DNA from 3 places in the Erythrobacter insulae genome. Region 2 is predicted to be linked to each of the others. Evidence: predicted binding sites of a transcription regulator. Region 2 holds the regulator's gene; each other region holds the start of a gene.
What was found. Region 2 encodes LexA, which represses DNA repair genes until DNA is damaged. Its sites were predicted from a motif close to GTTCCNCNCTTGTTCT; they were not measured.
Positions count from the first base shown of each region.

Region 1 (7,354 bases), 380 kb from region 2:
TTGTTGGGGTCAAGGTGATGCCGGAGCAATTCGGTCGCCGGGCGCGACACCAGAAAACCAACTTTTGAACGGATCGAACTGGCAAATGCGTGTTTCAGCAGATCAGTCACAAACCGCGCCGACCCCTCAATCGCCTTGAGTGCGATATTTCCGGAGAACCCGTCCGTCACAACCACATGGGTTTCACCGCGATTGATCTTGTCGGATTCGACAAAACCATCAAAATCGAGCGCCAGACCGCCTTCGTCCCGTGCGCAAGCCTGAGTCAAAAGCGCCGCTGCATCGCGCAGGGCACCTGTGCCTTTGATTTCTTCTGTGCCGATATTGAGGAGCCGCACCTTGGGTTTTTCAAACCCGGTTACGATCCGGGAATAGGCCGCCCCCATCACAGCATATTGCACGAGGTTGCGAGCATCGGCCTCGGTGTTGGCACCCAGATCGAGCATCACAACATCATGGGGTTCAAGTGTGGGCAAGATCGCAGCGAGTGCAGGCCGATCAATGCCCGGCATGGTCCGCAAGGCAATCTTGCTCATCGCCATCAACGCGCCGGTGTTTCCGGCACTGACCGCAGCGCCAGCCGCGCCTGCCTTTACGGCATTCACCGCAAGACCCATGCTGGTTGTCTTGGCCCGGCGGATGGCTTTGCTGGGTTGTTCGTCACCTGAGATCACATCATCGCAATGAAGTATCTCGGATGCGTCACGCATACCGGGATGCGCTTCAAGCGCAGCTTCGATCTGCGCTTGGTCTCCGACAAGGAGGAATTTGAAATTATCGTGAGAACGACGGGCCAGCGCAGCGCCTTCGACCATAACGCGCACGCCTTCATCGCCGCCCATCGCATCAATAGCGATACGCGGCAGGCTCATGTCACTCTCTCCGTTCAATGTAGCTTCGCAGTGGCCTTAAAGGCCGACTGCGACGACCTCGCGACCGTTATAAAAGCCGCAATGCGGGCAAAGGTTGTGGGGGCGTTTAAGCTCACCACAATTGTTGCATTCGTGATGCGCTTCTACTTTGAGCGAATCGTGCGCGCGGCGATTACCACGGCGATGCGGGGATACTTTTCTCTTTGGAACAGCCATGGCGGCACCATTTCCTCAAATAAATACGTGTGTTCGTGTCAGGTGACATTAAAGTCTTGAAGCCGCCCTTAAGGCAAGGTGGCGTTTCACACAAGCATATAGCTTGGTGAGCGTCCTGGCCGTAAGCTGGCGGGTAGGCGGCGCGCTATACCGGAAAAATCTCGCGTTGCAAGCATCGCGCGCGCCGACTAGCACGCGAAACAGAATTTTTTCAGGGAAACTCTTCAATGGCATTGCTTCCAGTTACTCTCGCCGCTGCCGCTGCGGCGGCGATACTCAACATCTGGCTGATGATGCGCGTTGGCCGTGTGCGCGTGGCCGAAAAAGTGTTCATCGGCGACGAAGACAACGAGAACGTAATCCGCCGAATGCGCGCACACGCCAATTTTGCTGAAAATGCGCCCTTCGTGCTTATCCTGATCGGTGCCATCGAATTGACCGGCAAGGGCGACCCATGGCTCGCCTATGTGGCGGCGCTCTTTATCCTCGGACGCATCGCGCACGGTTTCGGAATGGATGGCGGCGCACTGGGCAAAGGGCGCATGATTGGCACCATCATTTCGATGCTGACGCTGATCGGGCTTGCGGTGGTCGCGGTGCTGATTGCTGCTCGGGTGATGTGACGGCTTCCAATTTGCTCTTCCGTTCGGGAATGTCGCTCGGCAGGCAGATGTTCCACGCTAGACCCATCCGCTCCAAGAGCTGAATAAACCTATAGCCCCAGTCGCTTTGACCGGGGTAAAGGCCAATGCGCGCGCTGCCCGGATAGGCGTGGTGATTGTTGTGCCACGCCTCCCCCATCGTGATAAGGCCCGCCCACGGGACATCGTGCGCCTGAACGCCTGCATCAATAACCCGCCAGCGTTGCGGCCCGCGACGATGGGCAAGATGTCCGACAAGCCAGTGGCCGTGCACGGTCAAAGCGACACGTACAAACACACCCCAAACAACGAATGGCCAGCCGCCTAGCCAAAAGAACACCGCTGCGAGCGGCAATTGTTGCAGCATCCATGACCGCTCCAGCCACGTGATAAACGCGCTGTGCTCAAGTTTGCTGAGGTCAAATTGTGGCGGATTTGCCAGCTTTAAGCTGCAGTGCAACTGCCACCACGCATCATGCAACATGGGACGGCGATGGGCGAGGTAATCATGACAGCCGCTTTGCCGCTGCGCCCAGTCCCGCAGATCATGCGTTCGTACAATCCAGATCGGTCCGCTCATTCCCGCAACAGTGCCGCACCAGATCAGGAATCGCCGCAACCACGGCTTTGTCTCAAAACTGCTATGGATCAGCAAACGGTGAAATCCGACCGAGTGACCAAGCAGCAGCAGCAGGCCAGTCATGCCGAGCCCGAAGGCGACAGCAGCAGGCGTTGTGAAAAAAGGGACCATCACGACAGAGGCAATCAACATCCCGCCATTCCAAATGCTGTGAATCGGATCCCATCGGACCTTACCCTCCACAGCATTGGCCGCAGGGGTTTCGACAATCCAGTTCACCTCACACCGATCACGCTCCATAATGCAACTCCATAGGTAATTAATGTATTGCTTAATTATTAATGACGTCTGGAAAGTAATTAAGCAACCACTTATATACACCCGGTCATGCAAAAAGTTTTCGAAGCCCTTGCCTCCACTGTGCGCCGCAAAATCCTAGCGTATCTTTCGGAATCCGAACTGACTGCGGGGCAAATTGCCGAGCGGTTCGACATATCCAAGCCGGCGGTGTCGCAGCATCTGAGCGTCCTGGAGAATGCTGAGCTTGTGAAAAGCGAGAAGCGCGGTCAGTATGTTCACTACCGCATTGTGCGCGAAAACCTAGCGAACACTCTGAATGGTTACGTGCAGGAAGTGTGCCCCGTATCCCGCCCGCTAAAGCGTGAAAGCAAGGCGTTGAAGGAGGCGGACAATACCACTTCTGATAGCCTGGAGTAAGCCGGAGGCATGGCTCAACCCAGAGCGTGATCGCTTACAAACGCATTCGTTTTGCGTTCCTGACCAAATGTGCTGGTCGGGCCGTGGCCTGGAATAAACAGCACATCATCGCCGAGCGGCCATAGGCGCTGCGTTATGGCGTTGAGCAAATCCTGATGATTGCCGCGCGGGAAGTCTGTCCGGCCGATGGATCCCTGAAAGATCACATCGCCGACAATCGCGAACTTGCTGGGTTCATGAAAGAACACGACATGGCCGGGCGTGTGGCCCGGGCAATGGATTACGTCCAACGTAAGCTGACCGACCGTCACCGTATCGCCGTGTTCCAGCCAGCGATCGGGCGTAAAGCTTTTCGCCTCCATCCCGTAACGCGCGCCATCATTGTCGAGCTGCTCGATCCAGAACAGGTCATCCTTGTGCGGCCCCTCGATCGGCAGGCCAAGCTCCTCGGCCAGCATTCCGGCCTGCCCGCAATGGTCGAGATGCCCGTGGGTGATCAGGATTTTCTCAAGCTCGACGCCTGCCTTTGCGACGCCGTCTTTCAATTTGTCGAGATCGCCGCCGGGATCGACCAGCGCCGCCTTGTTTGTCTTGGTGCACCAGATCAGCGAGCAATTCTGCTGCAAAGGCGTAACCGGAATGATGGCGGCTTTGATGGGCGGTGTTTTGGCTTGGTCGGTCATACACGCGATGTGGCCGCGAGCGCGCATCAATGCAAGACAGAGATTACGTCCGTGGTAACGCGATTTCCCGTGCAACAGCCGCCCGCGCGGCGATCCTGACCGTGCTCGTCATGCTTTTCGTAGCGATCAAAGCCATAACAAACGCCCCAAAGAAAATCCGCATAACGTTCAAAAGGCGTCATATCCGCCCGCCTTTCCAAACCACGCGGCCAATTATCTCCACATCTTCCGCGGCGACATTAACGGGCGGATAGGCAAGGTTCTGGCTCAGCAGGGCCAGCCGCCCTCCCCCGGCGCTCGCCACGCGCTTAACCATCAAAGTGTCGCCCAAACGCACAACATGCACCCCGTCGCGAAATGGCCGGGGTGAACGATCCACGAGGATTTCATCGCCATCATTAAGCAACGGCTCCATCGAGTCGCCTTCCACTGTGATCGCTGACAACTGCGCTCCGGCAAGGCCTTGCTCCGCCAGCCAGCGATGCGAAAAGCTAAAGGCGTCAAACATCGTCTCGCCCGTCTGGACCGCACCGGGACCGGCCGATGCACCAATGTCGAGGCGCGGGACCTCCACATATCCGGCCTCACGCGGGGTTTTGGACGCAATATAGGATTTATCCTTAACGTCCATGTCAGACAGTTCGGATTGATCCACGCCGAAAAATGCAGCCAGTTTTCCGCGGTCCCCCTCTTCCAGCTTCTTCGGCGTTCCGCGCTTGATAAACTGTTGGAGATAGGCCGGGTTTCTCCCCAGCATAACCGACAGGCTGCTGAGGCTGACGTCTCGATTGCGTGCCAGTTCGAGCAATCGCGCGCGCTCCGGTGACATGTCAGACTGCGGCATAATCATTCCCTTCCTCGGTGGAGCACTTCCTGACCCCTTCATTTTTCCTATAGCATAGGATTTTTCCTAGACAAGTAGGATTTCAGTTGGAACATTATAGGAACATTGACTGATTCGTTCCTATTACAACACCGCAAAGGGGGACCATTATGCTGATCCGGAAAGTCGAAAAATTCCTGCGCACCCACGATATGCCCGCAACCAAATTCGGACGTCTCGCGGCGCATGATCCGCGGTTCGTGCTCGATTTGCGCATGGGCAGGATACCGCGTGCCGCCACCGAAGCGCGCACCCTGCGCTGGATGGCAGAATTCGAAGCCAGCGCCGCAACCGCCAATTCACACGCTCCTATTCAGACGAAAGGTTTCGCCCATGCTCACTGAAACTATGATGTTCGCCCCCGTCTCCACCGCCCAGTTCGAAACCAAATCAGCCGACGCTGCGCCAACGCATCGCGCGCGCCGGTATCGCCCGCGTCGCAGCACCGCGGACAGAGTGCGAGAAGCCGTTCTGAAGCTTACCAATGGTCGCTCCAGCCTGCTTTCCCACGAAGAAAAAGCATGGGCATCGATCACTTTTTCAGGGACGCGGCACGAATTGATGCTGGATTTCGATGGAAAAGAATCGGCCGCAGCGGGCGAGAATTTTATCGCCAACCTACCGGAACACGAATTCCATATTCCCGGACAGCTCGTGGCCGAAGCCACCATCCGAGAAGTCGATCACAGCTTTAGCGGCGATGACGAGCGAATGGTGGTGACGGCGGTGTTGCTGCTGCTTGAGGAAAGCTAGAGCCTGCGGATGACAAGATTCCGGATCTCGGTCATATCTTCCATGGCAAAACGAATGCCTTCGCGGCCCAGACCGGAATCTTTCACCCCGCCATATGGCATGTTGTCGACGCGGTAAGATGACACATCGTTTACCACCACACCGCCGACATCCAGAGTATCCCAAGCATCCAGAACCTGATGCAAATCGCGAGTGAAAACACCCGCTTGCAGGCCGAACTTGGAATGGTTCACCTGTTCCAATGCCTGATTGAAATCGGAAAACTTGCTGAGATTGGCAAGCGGTCCGAACGCCTCTTCCCAATTCGCATCCGCTTTCGCAGGCACATTTTCGAGCAGCGTCGCCTCAAGCATATTGCCATTCGACAGGCCGCCCCCGCACAGCAGGCTTGCACCTTGTGAGACGGCATCATCGATCCAGCCTTTTAGTCGGCCCGCTTCCTTGTCCGAAATCATCGGGCCGATAAAGGTATCGCGGTCTTTCGGATCGCCGGAAACCAGCGTTTTGGTTTTTGCAATGAGCATATCTTTGAACGTGTCGTAGATATCTTCGTGGATGATGATCCGCTGGACCCCGATGCACGACTGACCCGATTGATAGAATGCCCCGAAAATGATCCGTTCCAGCGCGTGATCGAGATCCGCGTCTTTATCCACGATCACGGCTGCATTGCCGCCCAGCTCCAGGATCACGGGCTTTTTGCCTGCTTTGGCTTTCAAAGCCCAACCAACGCCCGGTGATCCGGTAAAGCTAAGCAGTTTCAGCCGCTCGTCCACGGTAAACAGATCGGCCCCGTCGCGGCTGGCCGGAAGGATCGAGAAAGCGCCCTCGGGCAGGTCGGTTTCGGCCAGAACTTCGCCCATGATGAGCGCGCCGAGCGGTGTCTTGGACGCGGGCTTCATCACGAAAGGACAGCCCACGGCGATTGCGGGCGCGATCTTGTGCGCAGCCAGATTAAGCGGGAAGTTGAATGGAGAGATAAAACTGCACGGCCCGATCGGAACGCGTTTCCACATGCCCATATAACCCTTGGCCCGGGCGCTGATGTCCAATGGTTGGACCTCTCCATAATTGCGAGTCGATTCCTCGGCCGCGATCTGGAATGTGTCGATCAACCGATCGACTTCGCCTTCGGCATCCTTGATCGGTTTACCGGCCTCCACGCACAGCGAATAGGCAAGCTCGTCATACCTTTCGCGGAACCGTTTAACGCAGTGTTCCAGAACCGCTTTACGTTCAAAGCTGGCCATTTTCGCCATAGGCTCTGCCGCGCGGACCGCGCCTGCAATCGCTTCTTCAATCACATCCGGCGTCGCCAGAGCGGTGCGGAAAGCGACCTCTCCTGTGAACTTGTCTGTGACCTCTAGATCAGTGTTCGGCTGCGCGGCCTTGTTGTTTAGATAGAGCGGATAGGTGTCTTTTAACTGGGGCATTGTCTGTCCTTCTGTCCCTATCTGGCGATCAAAGCTTCTTGCTCAGTTCCTGGATATCATGGTTCAGGATCTGATCGTTCTCTGTGTAATCCACCGGGCAATCGATTAGATGGACCCCCGGCGTATCGCGGCAATGGGCGAGCAGTTTGGTAAGATGCTCGCTCGATTCGACGCGGTGGCCGCTGGCACCATAACTCTCGGCATATTTGACGAAGTCCGGATTGCCATAGGTCAGGCCGAAATCGTCAAAGCCCATATTCGCCTGTTTCCAGCGGATCATACCATACGCATCATCGCGCAGGATCAGGACGGTCAGGTTAAGGCCAAGACGGACGGCAGTTTCCATCTCCTGACTGTTCATCATAAACCCGCCATCACCGCAGATCGCCATGACATTGCGGTCAGGATACAGCATCGCGCTCATCATTGCAGAGGGCAGGCCCGCCCCCATGGTCGCCAGCGCATTGTCGAGCAGCACCGTGTTGGGCAAATAGGCCGTGTATCCGCGCGCGAACCAGATTTTGTAAACGCCATTGTCGAGGCAGATAATGCCGTCATGTGGCTGACAATCGCGCA
Region 1 is NZ_VHJK01000001.1:2,246,506-2,253,859, reverse strand. Features, by position in the region: gene plsX (phosphate acyltransferase PlsX) at 1-872, opposite strand, end outside; gene rpmF (50S ribosomal protein L32) at 909-1,088, opposite strand; gene FGU71_RS10460 (MAPEG family protein) at 1,316-1,711, shown strand; gene FGU71_RS10455 (acyl-CoA desaturase) at 1,644-2,609, opposite strand; gene FGU71_RS10450 (metalloregulator ArsR/SmtB family transcription factor) at 2,697-3,026, shown strand; gene FGU71_RS10445 (MBL fold metallo-hydrolase) at 3,041-3,709, opposite strand; gene FGU71_RS10440 (S24 family peptidase) at 3,888-4,553, opposite strand; gene FGU71_RS10435 (hypothetical protein) at 4,703-4,936, shown strand; gene FGU71_RS10430 (hypothetical protein) at 4,926-5,345, shown strand; gene FGU71_RS10425 (aldehyde dehydrogenase family protein) at 5,342-6,778, opposite strand; gene FGU71_RS10420 (acetolactate synthase large subunit) at 6,807-7,354, opposite strand, start outside.
Region 1: a site for LexA is predicted at 4,642-4,657, ahead of FGU71_RS10440 (S24 family peptidase). Genes of this name have one in related genera too.

Region 2 (7,354 bases):
CCCAATCGGGACCGATGTTGGTGATTGGCGGCAAACTGCATCCAGAATTTCAGGATGACGGCCCTTCGCGTGCCTTGCGAAACGGGGTCGGCATCGACGCGGATGGCAAAGCCCATTTCGTGATTTCGAATGCGCCGATAAGTTTTGGCAAATTCGGCCGGTTCTTCCGCGATGAATTGAAAACGCCTAACGCATTGTTCCTCGATGGAAATGTCTCGTCGCTTTGGGATCCGGCAAACGGGCGAATGGACAGCCGCCGCGTCGGACCTTTGTTGGTGGTGAGGGATAAATAAATGCCGCACGGAAACACTCTTTCCTACGAACGTACGCTCTATCCAGAGATAGAGCCGTATGAGACCGGCATGCTAGACGTCGGGGAAGGACATTCGCTGTATTATGAGCGCGTCGGGACGCCAGGTGCCAAACCGGCGGTATTCTTGCACGGCGGTCCTGGCGGCGGGATGGCCCCATCCCATCGCAGGCAATGGGATCCGGCACTGTACGATGTGTTGCTGTTCGATCAGCGCGGCTGCGGCCAGTCTCAGCCTATTGCTGCGATCGATCACAATGACACGTGGCGCGTGGTTGCCGATGTTGAGCGTCTTCGTGAAATGTGCGGGCATGATGCATGGCAGGTTTTCGGAGGAAGCTGGGGGGCAACGCTTGCGCTTGCTTACGCGCAGAAGCATCCAGAGCGCACAACCGAATTGATCCTGCGCGGCGTATTTCTGGCGCGTCAGAAGGAAAAAAACTGGCTCTATTCGTACGGCGCGAGTGAAATCATGGCTGAACAATGGGACAGGTTTACCGGGCTCATCCCGGAAAATGAGCGCGGTGATCTCGTAAAGGCCTATCATTCGCGTCTGATCAGCGATGACGAAGAAACGCGCCTGTCCGCCGCGCGCGAATGGTCGCTATGGGAAGGCACCGTTGCGACGCTTTTGCCAAGTGAGGGTCTGCTTGAAGAATTTGCCGATCCTTCGAAAGCTGTTCCTTTTGCGCGGATATGCGCGCGCTTTTTCCTCGAAGACTTTTTTCTGGAGGAAGGGCAATTGCTGCGTGATATTGCTTCGATCAAAGATATCTCAGGAATTATTGTTCAGGGCCGCCATGATATTTGCACTCCGCCCACTTCGGCTTGGGAGTTAAAGAAGGCGTGGCCAGAAGCGGAACTTTGGATTGTCGACGATGCGGGGCACAGCGCAAGCGAACCCGGCATTATCGATGGACTTGTGCGCGCCACAGACCAGTTTGCGGGAAAATCTTCATGATCTGCGTGATTGATAATTACGACAGCTTTACCTTCAATCTTGTCCATTACCTGATGGAATTGGGCGCCCCGGTGAAGGTGGAGCGTAATGATGCCATTTCCGCATCGGAAGCATTGGCAACCGGTGCAAAGGGTTTCTTGATCTCACCAGGGCCGTGTACGCCCAATGAAGCCGGTATCAGCCTTGATCTGGTCGCAGCCTGTGCGGATGCGGAAATGCCTTTGCTGGGAGTGTGCCTGGGCCACCAATCCATCGGCCAATTCTTTGGCGGCAAAGTTGTGCGCGGTGGATTGATGCATGGCAAGACCTCACCGGTTACGCATGATGGTAGCGGTGTATTTGCCGGCCTGCCCTCGCCTTATACCGCCACGCGTTATCACAGTCTCGAAGTTGTGAATGTGCCCGACACCCTGATCGCCAATGCCTATGCTGACACTCCGGGCGTAGCAGATCCAAGCGTTATGGGCTTTCGCCATGCCAGTTTGCCGATCCACGGCGTGCAGTTCCATCCAGAAAGCATCGCGACCGAACATGGCCACGCATTGCTTGCCAATTTCCTGAAAATTTGCGGCATGGATGCGAGACTGCCTGAAGGAATTACCGCATGACAGTGCTGCCTGACGTTTCTAGCCCGCTGACTGAAACCCAGGCAGAAGATGCCTTTGGCACTCTATTGGACGGTGTGCCTGACGAACACGAAATCGAACGGTTTCTGATTGACCTGTCGGCGCGCGGCGAAACTTCCAATGAGATCGCCGGAGCCGCGCGTGCACTGCGTGCCCGGTTGATCCCGATTGACGCACCTGCCGATGCCATCGATGTTTGCGGCACCGGCGGGGACGGTCATCATACTTTGAATGTTTCCACCGCAGTCAGCCTTGTGGTTGCAGCCTGCGGTATTCCGGTTGCGAAACACGGGAACCGAGCCGCCTCTTCGAAAGCCGGTGCGGCCGATACTCTGGAAGCTCTCGGCCTGGATATGGATGCAGCCGGGGAAACTGCGGAAAAGACTTTGGCGGAAATTGGCATTTGCTTTCTCTTTGCAAAAAACCATCACCCTGCAATGGGCCGCATCCAACCCATCCGCAAAAAAATTGGCAGGCGCACAATCTTTAATTTGATGGGCCCCCTATCCAATCCGGCGCGCGTCAAAAGCCAGCTGATCGGAATTGCGCGCCCTGCCTATGTCCCGATTTATGCAGGGGCGATGGCAAAATTGGGCACCGGGCGATCATTGATCGTATCGGGAGACGAAGGCCTCGACGAGCTTAGTCTGGCAGGCGGCAACGAAGTCGCTGTGGTTACCGGCAACGCATTTAAAATGGCCCGCATTGAGCCGGGGGATGCCAATCTGCCGCATGCCCCGATCGAAGCCATTCGGGGCGATGACGCAGTCCACAATGCCGCAGCGTTAAAAGCCTTGTTGACCGGTACACCTGGTCCGTATCGTGATGCGGTGCTGCTTAACGCGGCCGGTGCCCTGGCTGTGGCACAGCGCGGAAACGATTGGCCGGAGCGGGTTGCCATCGCTGCCGAAGCTCTTGATAGCGGCAAGGCCTTACAACTACTCGAAAAATGGATCGCGCTGGCCAAGTAGAACATGAACAAACTCGAAGAAATATGCATTGCGAAACGCGAGATTGTGGACGGCCGCAAAGTTGCGATTGCGCGTTCCGATCTGGAGCAGGCGATCCGTGTTCAGACCCCGACCCGCGGGTTTGAGACCGCACTGCGGACAGCTTCAGAAACGGGCTATGGTCTGATCGCAGAAATTAAACGCGCCAGCCCATCCAAGGGGTTGATCCGCGAGGACTTTCAACCGGCGCACCACGCCAAGGCTTACCAAGATGGCGGCGCAGCGTGCCTCTCTGTTTTGACCGATGCACCCTACTTTCAGGGGCATGAAGACTTTTTGATTGCTGCCCGATCTGCCTGCAATCTACCGGTTCTGCGCAAGGATTTTATGATTGATCCGTGGCAATGTCTTGAGGCGCGAGCCATCGGCGCAGATGCCATCCTTATTATTGTCGCTGCGCTGGACGATGGCGCAATGGCCGAGATTGAGGCCGCAGCGCTCGATCACAATATGGATGTGCTGGTCGAAGTGCATGACGAGGCTGAGCTTGAAAGAGCTGTTCGCATTTTGAAATCCCGACTGCTCGGGGTGAACAACCGGGATTTGAAAACTTTCACAACATCGCTTTCCACCACTGAACGCCTTGCTCCTTTGGCACCCAAGGAGGCATTGTTGGTCGGTGAAAGCGGAATTGCAAATTATGCAGACTGCAAGCGTCTGGAAGCGTCAGGCGTGCGGACATTCCTTGTGGGGGAAAGTTTGATGAGGGCAGATGATATCGCATCGGCCACCCGCGAATTGCTGAACGGTTGAGGTGCGAATATCGATCTTGCGCGTGCGAGTCAGGATGAACTTCGAATCTTGGCAGGGAAAGAGGGTATTATGAGCGAACTTACACACCTCGATTCCAAAGGTTCGGCCCATATGGTCAACGTTGGCGATAAGGTTGAAACCAGGCGCGTAGCCATCGCAAGTGGCAAGATTTCCATGTCGCCAGCTGCCCTGACCGCGATCAGGGCGGGCGATGCACCAAAAGGCGATGTCCTCGGCACGGCAAGAATTGCCGGGATCATGGCAGCAAAGCGGACCGGAGAACTTATACCGCTGTGTCATCCGCTTGGCCTCGAATCGGTCAGTGTTGAGTTCGCGTTTGAAGACGCCGCGATCACCGCCACCGCAGCCGCATCGCTGACGGGCAAAACCGGCGTCGAAATGGAAGCGATGGTCGCAGTTACAACGGCCCTTTTGACAATCTACGATATGGGCAAGGCCATCGATAAGGGCATGGTCATTGGCGATGTGCGATTGATGGAGAAGCGCGGCGGAAAATCCGGTACCTGGAAAGCATCTGCTGAATGAGCGGGATGCTGACATTGCCGGAGGCACAGGCGCAGCTTTTCGCGCTTGCTCCCAAAATGCCAGGAACCCATGTCGAAACGCACCTTGCGTCCGGTCGATATCTCGCGAAGGATATCGCGGCTCTGCGGTCCCAGCCTTCTGCTGATCTGTCGGCAATGGATGGATATGCAATTTCAGGCGCTGGCCCGTGGAAGCTGATCGGAGAAAGCCGCGCAGGCGCTCCGTTTGGGGCCGCTGTAAAGGATGGGCAATGCATTCGGATATCTACCGGGGCACAGATGCCGGAAGGCTCGGACCGCGTTCTGATCCAGGAAAATGCCGAACTTGCGGCTAATTTTGTAGAACTGGCCAAGGGTGAGGTTCTTCCAGAGCCAGCCAGGCATGTCCGCTCGGCGGGATTTGATTTTGCGATCGGCCAAGTGATCCTTACCTCTGGGACGTTGATGGGCCCGGCTCAAATTGCGCTAGCCCTGGCCGCGGGTCATCATGCCATTTTGGTTCATCGTATTCCGCGAATTGCCGTGATCGATAGCGGAGACGAACTGGTCCGTTTGCCTGCCAAGGTTGAGGCGCATCAAATACCGGCCAGCAATGGTATGATGATCAATGCAATGCTGCGGCCTTTGGCGGGTGATGCCGCCTTGATTGGACCCGTTCCTGACAATCTGGACGCCCTAGCCCATGGGCTCGATCAAGCTTCCGATTGCGACATCATCATCACCTCTGGCGGGGCATCGGTGGGTGACCATGATTTGGTGCAGCAGGCTCTTCGAAATTGGGGTGCTGAGCTCACTTTCTGGAAGGTGGCGATTAAACCGGGCAAACCTTTGATGATCGCCACGAGGCAGCACGATGGCCGAAAAACCGTAATTCTTGGCCTGCCCGGCAATCCCGTTTCAAGCTTTGTGACGTGCTTTTTATTTGCCCTGCCCCTGATCCGGGCTGCGATGGGGAATGCAAACCCTTTGCCAAATGCTCAGAATATAATTGCAGCGGTCGATTTACCCGCGACCGGGAATCGCAGGGAATTTCTGAGGGGGATCAGTGATGGGGACACCGTTAGGCCTGCCGCAATTCAGGATTCAAGCGCATTAATGGCCTTGGCGCAGGCCAATTGTCTGATCGACCGCCCTGCCGGATCCCCGGCGATCAAAGCAGGCGATAGGGTTGCAGTTTATAACATCGACAATGGCGCAATTCAGCCGATTTGATTGCGTGCGGTCGCTTGACATCGATTATAATGTTGCTTATTCGTTCCACATTCGTTCACCTTATTGGCGGACGGTCAGTGTTCGCGATGCACTCACCACAGTGCCTCTTGCAACGCGTATCAATGGCACTGTGGAGCCTGTTCAGGTGACCATGAGAAGTGCGTCTTAGGGAGTACACTCCATGCTGACTGCAAAGCAGCACGAATTGATCCGCTTTATCCAGAAACGTCTGGACGAATCCGGTATTTCACCAAGCTTTGAAGAGATGAAAGAAGCTCTCGATCTTAAAAGTAAATCGGGGGTCCATCGGCTTATCTCTGCCCTTGAAGAGCGCGGCTTTATTCGCCGATTGCCCAACCGCGCCCGCGCGCTTGAGGTTATCAGAATGCCTGAAGATGCGACACCGACCCCGCGCGCGGCGATAGCTGCGAATGATGCGGTTGCATCCGCCTCGGCTGTCATGAAAGCCGCGCCTGAGCCGGCAAATGATGTGATTGAAATTCCGCTGCACGGGCGCATCGCGGCAGGGGCTCCGATTGAAGCGCTTGAGGGCCAAACTTCACTGCCTGTACCAGCGGCCTTGCTGGGACCAGGTGAGCATTACGCCCTTGAAGTGTCCGGTGATTCCATGATCGAAGCCGGTATCTTTGATGGTGATTTCGCTCTTGTAAGGCGCACAGAAAGTGCGCGCGACGGTGAGATCGTTGTCGCACTTGTGCGCGGCGAAGAAGCCACGCTTAAATACCTTCACAAGGATGGCGGGCGTGTCCGACTTGATCCGGCCAATGCTGCCTATGATCCGCAGGTATACGGCTCTCACGAGGTACAGGTACAAGGCAAGCTTGCCGGGCTTTTGCGCCGTTATCACTGATTAACGGGATTTCGTGCGTGTGCGGGGTTGGGTTATCGCTCTTCCCCGCGCCACCATCCATGATCCCCCTGCTTTTGAGAGACACTGGTCACGCGCTGGTTCGTCAGATTTATCGCAAGGCCGCCCGACTTCTGAAGATAGCCTCTATCTGCTTTCAACCATTTCGGGGAACATGACCGCGGGAGGAACCGGTCGGCGATCACAATATCTGATCGTTCACAGGCAGCTGCAAGAGCGCGCTCTTCGACCAGATCACGATTACGGGCCATCATGATCACCCAAGCACGGCCGCCGCGTTCAATCGTGAGAATGCAGAATTCCCTCGAGCATTGAGCGCCGGGCCAATTTTCCATTGAAACCGGCTGACCAGTTACACTGGCAAGTTCCAGCAGGTTGTCTTTGGAATAGGATGATCGGCTATCGCGCAGGGAAAGCAGCTGACGCTCACCGGATTCATGAGTAAGGGTCACACCGACATGGCGCCCTTCTCGCCCGACCAAAATATCCGGTATCGGCGTCATAAACAGCGATAGAGCCCCTGCGGATATGGGCACAAAGCCCCAAAATCGCGGTTTCCCGTTCCACAACGCGAGCCACAATGATCCGCCAACGAAGAGCGAGATAGTCCCAAACCCCATTTGCGGCATCAGCTTGACTGATCCGGGCTGCGCTGAGGTGAAATGCGCAATGGCTAACAGGCTGTCCAGTGAGATTTGGACCAGCCACCACGCTGGCTTGCCAAGTCCGACGATATCCAAAAATAGCCCAAGCGCAATCAGCGGCATGGAAAGAAAAGTAACCAATGGAATGGCGATGACATTGGCGAATGCGCCGTAAACGCCGGCTCTGTGAAAATGGAACAGAACGATGGGCATTAGAGCAATTTCGATCACCAGACCCGTGAAGAACAGCATGATAATCTGGCGTCCGCTCCGCCGCCACCATGGCTCCTCGCGCGGGGATAGAAACGTTCGCACAACGCTTGAAGAATGAAGCGCGACAATCGCCAGCACGGCGCAAAAACTCATTTGGAAACTAGGGCCCACGACGCTTTCTGGCCATAAAA
Region 2 is NZ_VHJK01000001.1:2,622,603-2,629,956, reverse strand. Features, by position in the region: gene FGU71_RS12320 (phosphodiester glycosidase family protein) at 1-293, shown strand, start outside; gene pip (prolyl aminopeptidase) at 294-1,271, shown strand; gene FGU71_RS12310 (anthranilate synthase component II) at 1,268-1,879, shown strand; gene trpD (anthranilate phosphoribosyltransferase) at 1,876-2,868, shown strand; gene trpC (indole-3-glycerol phosphate synthase TrpC) at 2,872-3,660, shown strand; gene moaC (cyclic pyranopterin monophosphate synthase MoaC) at 3,730-4,206, shown strand; gene FGU71_RS12290 (molybdopterin molybdotransferase MoeA) at 4,203-5,417, shown strand; gene lexA (transcriptional repressor LexA) at 5,599-6,288, shown strand; gene FGU71_RS12280 (ComEC/Rec2 family competence protein) at 6,321-7,354, opposite strand, start outside.

Region 3 (7,354 bases), 1.7 Mb from region 2:
GCGCCCATCAGCGACCAATACCATGAAGACAGGGACGAGCAGCGCATTGGCCGCTTCGATGCGCCAATATCCTGTCAGCCGCGAAATCAGCTTCTGACGAGCGGTGCTTGTGTCGGGTTTGGCCATCGCTAAATCTTGGCCTACCTTCGCGCCGCTTTCAAGTTGGCTGCTATGCCAGCCTGGTCACTTCTTTACCGAGCGCCATTTGCGGTGTGCCGTGCGTTTGATGGCTGTTCCGCAATGCCGACATTCACCGACATAGTTGTCGCCGTTCCATTGAACGTCGCGGCGAAGCGGTTTGTGGTTGCCCGTCAGGCAAGTGGCGAGTGAAATCAGAGACATGGGAGAGGTCCAATGTTTTACGCGACTGCGAAAAGCCGGTATTCTTACCGTGCAAATTAAGTGCGACCTCGTAGTCCAAGTAGCAGTACTGCCCCGCGGCGCAAGCGGATTTTACATTTGCCCACGCCGAATTGATCGAGCGCATACATGACCGGTTCGATATGGCCGCAATTCTTGCTCCGACTTGCTCTGAATTGGATTGCGCGCCATGGCGTTTGCCCATGAGCACATTGACGAACGACTATGATGTAATTGTGATCGGATCGGGCGCTGCCGGTTTGACCGCAGCGCTGGAACTGGCCGAGACCAAGCGTGTGCTGGTTCTGGCAAAAGGATCGCTGACCGGTGGATCAACCGCTTGGGCGCAAGGCGGCATCGCGGCGGTGCTGGATGCAGGTGACACGTTTGAGGATCACATCCGCGATACGATGGTCGCTGGCGCGGGCTTGAACGATATAGAAACTGTCGAATTCGTCATCGAAGGCGCGCCAAAGGCAATTGACCGCCTGTGCGAATTGGGCGTGCCCTTTAACCGCGATGAAAACGCGCTGCATCTGACCCGCGAAGGCGGACATTCCCACCGCCGGATCGTCCACGTGGATGACGCCACGGGCTGGGCGGTGCAATCGGCGTTGGTCAAAGCTGCAGAGGCGTCGCCCAACATCACGCTTGCGCCGGGCCGCACATGTATCGATTTCATCACCGACAGGCACGGCGAGAAATTTTCCGCTGCAGGCCGCGTCTGGGGCGTTTACGCGCTTAACGAGGAAAGCGGGCGGGTAGAGCGGTACATTGCCCGCGCAACCATTCTGGCAGCTGGCGGTGCGGGCCGCTGTTATCTGTTTTCAACCGCTCCACGCGGCGCGACCGGAGATGGCATCGCGATGGCGTGGCGGGCCGGAGCGCGCGTTTCCAATATGGAAATGATGCAGTTCCACCCGACCTGCCTCTACAATCTCGAAGTCAAAAACTTCCTCATCACAGAGGCCGTTCGCGGCGAAGGCGGGCATCTGCTCCATCCCGAAACCGGTCACCGTTTCATGGCGGATTATGATCCCGAACGCATGGAGCTGGCTCCTCGCGATGTCGTGGCGCGTGCGATCGATGACCAGATCAAACGCTTTGGCCTGGATTACGTGCATCTGGATATCAGCCACCAACCGCCCGAATTCGTGAAAGAACATTTCCCAACAATCCACGAGAAGCTGACCGGGCTTGGAATTGATATGACCACCGGCCCGATCCCGGTTGTACCTGCGCAGCATTACACCTGCGGAGGTGTGGTCGTCGATCTTCAGGCGCGCACCGATCTGCCGGGGCTTTGGGCGGCGGGTGAAGTCACCGAAAGCGGGCTGCACGGGGCAAACCGGCTGGCGTCAAACAGCCTGCTGGAATGTTTTGTGTTTGGCGAAGCGGCGGCGGACGATATTCTTGCCCGCTGGGACACGCTGGAGGCACCGCCTGCAATTTTGCCGTGGGATGAAAGCCGCGTGGCAGATTCTGACGAGGAAGTCGTCATCAAGCAGAATTGGACGGAAATCCGCCGCTTCATGTGGAACTATGTCGGCATCGTGCGCACGACCAAACGGATGGAGCGCGCGGCCAACCGGATCGAGCTGCTGAAACGCGAGGTTGAGGATTATTACGGATCATTCCGTGTGACGACCGACCTTATTGAATTGCGCAATTTGCTGCAATCAGCCGAATTGATCGTCAAAAGCGCGCTGGCCCGTCATGAGAGCCGCGGTCTGCATTACACGCTGGATTATCCGAAAACGGATGAGGTAGCGCGCGATACGGTGCTGGTTCCGTGATCTGGGCACATAAACTGGGCACATAAAACAGTGGCTGCAGCGCCATAGGCGCCGCAGCCATATTATCCGTCAGCGCGATTCAGAGGCCGATGGATTTGATCACGTTCTCAAACGGATTGTTGGGATCGGGATCGGGTTCCGGGTACATGCCCATGGTCACATCGATATCGATGATGTCGTCGATGATGCCTGCGCCCGACACTTGATCGACATCGCTGCCGTCAAGTTTCGCGATGCGGGTTTGCGCTTCTGCCGAAGCGGCTGCGATCCCGGTCAGAAGGGCATCTGAACCGATCCGGCTGGCTTTCTTTTTGCTATTCATGGTGTTCTCCTAGCTATGACCCGGACATTCATGCGTGAACCGTAGCCCCACCGTCCGGGTTATGGGCGGGTGACGGAATTCTATTCGGCAGGTTCGGGCCAACGGGGCCGACGGGGCCGACGGGGCCAACCGGGCCGCGCGGCTCGGGCAAGGCTGCTTCGCTTTTGCGGCGGCGCGTTGTGATCTGCGGGCAGCGCAGACAGCTCGCCGTGCCATTTTCGGCGAACCAGCGGCAGGTGGCGCGCAATGTGCAGGCCGGTGCCACGTCAACGACCGGCTTAAGCTGTTCGATAATCGCCTTGCCCAGCCCGCAGCCGCCATCGCGCCATTGGCCGCAGCCATTGTTGGCGCAGGGCGCGGAAAAACGCAGAGCATGTCCCGGATCGACGCCAAGATCCTCGGGATTGGAATCGCTCGGGAGCTGCGCATCTTTTTCAAGATAGGCGACGCGGGTGTCGCCATCCTCTTCGCGCACAACGCCAAACAGCTTTGCGTCAGGATGCTGATACGGGGCGCTTGGGCAGTCGAGCTGCGTTGGCTTGCTCATGGCGATTTCTCCTGCTTCGATCACTGTCTTGCGATGCAGAGTACCGGCAGGTTGATCGGTCCCCCATCCAGCAGGTGTGCTAATGCAAAGGTATTAGTCGGCGGGCATATGCGCGGTCGCAAAGGGATTTTGATACATTCCAGAGAAAGGCGGATGGGTTTACTGTCATCGCTATGAAAACTTCCCGCTTTTCCGCGAAGGCCTCGATAGGCCAATTGCTCACTTTGGCTGCGCTCGTCGCAAGCCCGCTTGCCGCGCAGTCCGGCGGCCCCGAACCTGCGCCCAATCAGATTGTCGTGACGGCCCAGCGATCCGGTGCGCCAATGTGGACGATCTATACCGAGACCGGCACGGTCATTCTGGTCGGTGAGATTCGCGCTGTTCCGCAAAGCACGCCGTGGCAGCCCGACCGACTGAAAGAAGCCACCGGCGAGGCAGACCGCGTGATTATCCGATCGCGGCCAAAGATTTCGCCGGGTGATATTTTCCGCCTGATCTTTCGCGGGGGCAGTTTTACCAAATTGCCCGATAAAAGCGTCGCTGCCGATTATCTCGATCTGGATCAGCGCGCGCGGTTGGCGGCGCTCGAAGCGGAATATGACAAAGATTATGATCGCGGCAGTTTCCTGATGACGGCGTTCGACCTGCTCGCGCGCAGGCTCGATTTCGATGACGATACGCTGGATGATGATGCGACCGATATTGTGCGCAAGGCCGCCGACAAGGCCGATGTCCCGATCCAGCGCCCGGAGCGGTTTCGCGGCGAGGACCTGCTCGACAATCTCGCCGATGCTCCGCCTGCCTCGCACATTCCCTGTCTCGAAGCGGCGATGACCGCGACGGAAACAGGGCCAGATATCATCGCAAAACGCGGCGATGACTGGCGCAAATTCGATATCCCTGCGGTGATGGAAAACCCGCTGGAAATCGCGTTGGGCACGTGCTGGCCATGGGCCGATCCCGAACTTGGCGAGGATATCCGCGGCGCGTGGATCGACATGATCGAAGGCGCTGCGGCGGCGGACGGGACGACGGTTGCGGTTGTACCGCTGAGGGTGCTGGCCGAGCCGCAAGGCGTGCTGGACAGTCTCGAGACGCGCGGCTTTGAAATCGGCGGACCGGTCTGGCGGTGAATAGGCCAGCGAATTCAGGCGCTGAACGGGATTGCTTGCGGCGGGCGCGCCAATGCGGCAAACTCGTCCTCAAACGAAACCTATCAACAGAAAGTCTTTCCTAGCCATGCCCACCATCACCACGCCTAACACCGGTATCGAGCTGTTCTACGAAGACCACGGGAGCTCTGATCACGAACCGATCCTGCTGGTGATGGGGCTGGGCGCGCAGATGGTTTTGTGGCCCGATGAATTTGTCGAAGCGCTGGTGGGCGAAGGGTACCGCGTAATCCGGTTCGACAATCGTGACATCGGATTAAGCCAGAAGATGGAAGGCGCGAAGGCTCCCGGACTTAAAATGCAGGTGCTGCGCAAGATGATCGGCTTCCCTGCCAAGGTGCCGTATACACTCGCAGATATGGCGGCGGATGCGGCGGGCCTGCTTGATGCGCTTGAGATTGAGCGCGCGCATGTTGTGGGCGCTTCGATGGGCGGGATGATCGTGCAATTGCTAGGCATCAACCACGCGGACAAACTGCTTTCGCTCACCTCGATCATGTCGACCACCGGCAACCCGAAAATTCCGCAGGCTGATAAACAGGCGATGGAAGCGCTGATTGCGCCGCTTACCTCCATGGAAGAGGAAGACCTGCTGGCGCACGGCATCAATGTTCAGCAAAGCATCGGCAGCCCCGGCTTCCCCGCCGATCCGGAACGCCGCAAGGAAAAGGTGCTGAAAGCGATTCGCCGCAGCGTCTATCCTCCCGGTCTGCCGCGTCAGCTTGCTGCGATCATTGACGATGGTGACCGCCGTGAACGGTTGAAAACTGTCACAACGCCCACTTTGGTGCTGCACGGTGAGGATGATCCGCTGGTCAAGCTGGAGGGCGGTCAGGACACTGCCGCGCATATTCCCGACGCCAAATTGGTCACGATATCGGGCTGGGGTCACGATATTCCGCTCGAACTGATTGACCGGGTGACCAAGGAAATCATCGACCATGTCGGCAGCGTGAAATCGCCCGCCTGACCCGGCCCCGTTAATCCGTCATCAGGCCAAACGCGCAACATTGTTGCGGTTTCGGCATGAAAAGATTCAAGTGTTGATTCATAAGATTCAATCACCACTTTTTTCTTCACAGATTCAGTTTGGGGCTTGCGCGATGCGCGACTCCAGCTTTCTCCACGCGTCGCGGCGTTGCAGCATACTAATACACCGGATCGAAAGTACGAATTAGGGTTAATCAGGCGTTGACGCGGAGTCCACTCTGATTCATCATCTAGTGGTTCGGTTTGCACTGGACCCCCAAGCTTTGGTGAATTCGTCCGAGTCCTGATGGGCCCGAACGGGGGAGGATTCACTGTCTGAACAGCTAAAGCCGGGGCGTTGCGAAGCGTAAAGGAATGATTGGCAGTTAAGCCTGTGGCCCGATTTGTGGGTATCGTGTGGTAAAACTGTTGATGAAACGGTATAGAACAGAATTGGAACATCGGCACTTGCGCGGCGTTACAATTCGGGGACACAGACGGGGCTGAAATGGAATTCAAAGCGAGCGATGGCGTGCCGAATGAGAACGCAGGCGATACAGTGACAGAAACAGAAACCCGCGCGGAAACAAACGCCGGAACCGAGGCTAAAGCAGTGACCATGACAACGGGCGATAAAGGCAGCGAAGAGCTGATCGCTGAAAAAGCGGGCGCGGCGCTGGCGGGTGCGATTGGCGAAGCGAGCAAAGCCGCCGTCGATATGGACAGCAAAAAGGTCAATGACCGCCGGTTTGAAATCATCACCGACGAAGCGCGCGATTCCAAGCTGACCGATTTCGGCAAAGAAACGCTGATCGACCGGTATCTGCTGCCCGGTGAAAGCTTTCAGGATTTGTTTGCGCGTGTGGCCGATGCCTATGCCGATGATCAGGCACACGCCCAGCGTCTGTATGATTACATTTCGAACCTGTGGTTCATGCCGGCCACACCGGTTCTGTCGAATGGCGGCACATCGCGCGGGCTTCCGATCAGCTGCTATCTCAATTCGGTTTCCGACAGCCTTGATGGCATTGTGAACACCTGGAATGAAAACGTGTGGCTGGCGTCCAAAGGCGGCGGCATTGGCACCTATTGGGGCAATGTCCGCGGTATTGGCGAGCCGGTCGGCCTTAATGGCAAAACCAGCGGCATCATCCCGTTCGTGCGCGTTATGGACTCGCTCACTCTGGCAATTTCGCAAGGCTCGCTGCGGCGCGGCTCTGCGGCGTGTTACCTTGACGTGAGCCACCCTGAAATCGAGGAATTCCTCGAAATCCGCAAACCCTCGGGCGATTTCAATCGCAAGGCATTGAACCTGCACCACGGCGTGCTGCTTACCGATGCCTTCATGGAAGCGGTCCGTGCCGGTGACGAATTTGAACTGAAATCACCGAAAACCGGCGAAGTGCGCGGCACAGTCGATGCGCGTTCGCTGTTCCAGAAATTGGTCGAATGCCGGCTTGCCACAGGTGAACCGTACATCGTGTTTAATGACACGGTGAACCGCATGATGCCAAAGCATCACCGCGATCTGGGTCTGAAGGTTTCGACATCGAACCTGTGCAGCGAAATCACGCTGCCAACCGGTATCGACCACCTTGGTAATGATCGCACCGCAGTTTGCTGTCTGTCGTCGCTCAATCTTGAAAAATGGGACGAGTGGAACGGCGACAAGCAATTCATCGAAGACGTGATGCGGATGCTCGACAATGTCCTGCAGGATTATATTGACCGCGCACCTGATGAGATGGCGCGCGCCAAATATTCCGCCGAGCGTGAGCGTTCGGTTGGTCTGGGCGTGATGGGTTTCCACTCTTTCCTTCAGCAAAAAGGGCTCGGCTTTGAAAGCGCGATGGCCAAGGCGCTGAACCTGAAAATGTTCAAGCATATTCAGGCGAAAGCATCCGAGGCATCGATGTTGCTGGCGCAGGAGCGCGGACCTTGTCCCGACGCCGCCGATATGGGCGCGATGGAGCGGTTCAGCTGTAAAATGGCAATCGCGCCGACCGCATCGATCTCGATCATTTGCGGTGGTACGTCGGCCTGTATCGAGCCGATCCCTGCCAACATCTACACGCACAAAACCCTGTCGGGCAGCTTCATTGTGAAGAACCCGTATCTTGAAAAGATCCTCGACAAGAAATCGAAGAACTCGACCAATGTCTGGAATTCGATTCTCGAAAAGGCAGGC
Region 3 is NZ_VHJK01000001.1:887,492-894,845, reverse strand. Features, by position in the region: gene FGU71_RS04275 (hypothetical protein) at 1-126, opposite strand, end outside; gene nadB (L-aspartate oxidase) at 564-2,156, shown strand; gene FGU71_RS04265 (hypothetical protein) at 2,236-2,478, opposite strand; gene FGU71_RS04260 (hypothetical protein) at 2,507-3,025, opposite strand; gene FGU71_RS04255 (TraB/GumN family protein) at 3,199-4,158, shown strand; gene FGU71_RS04250 (alpha/beta fold hydrolase) at 4,265-5,167, shown strand; gene FGU71_RS04245 (ribonucleoside-diphosphate reductase subunit alpha) at 5,675-7,354, shown strand, end outside.
Region 3: a site for LexA is predicted at 5,611-5,626, ahead of FGU71_RS04245 (ribonucleoside-diphosphate reductase subunit alpha). Genes of this name have one in related genera too.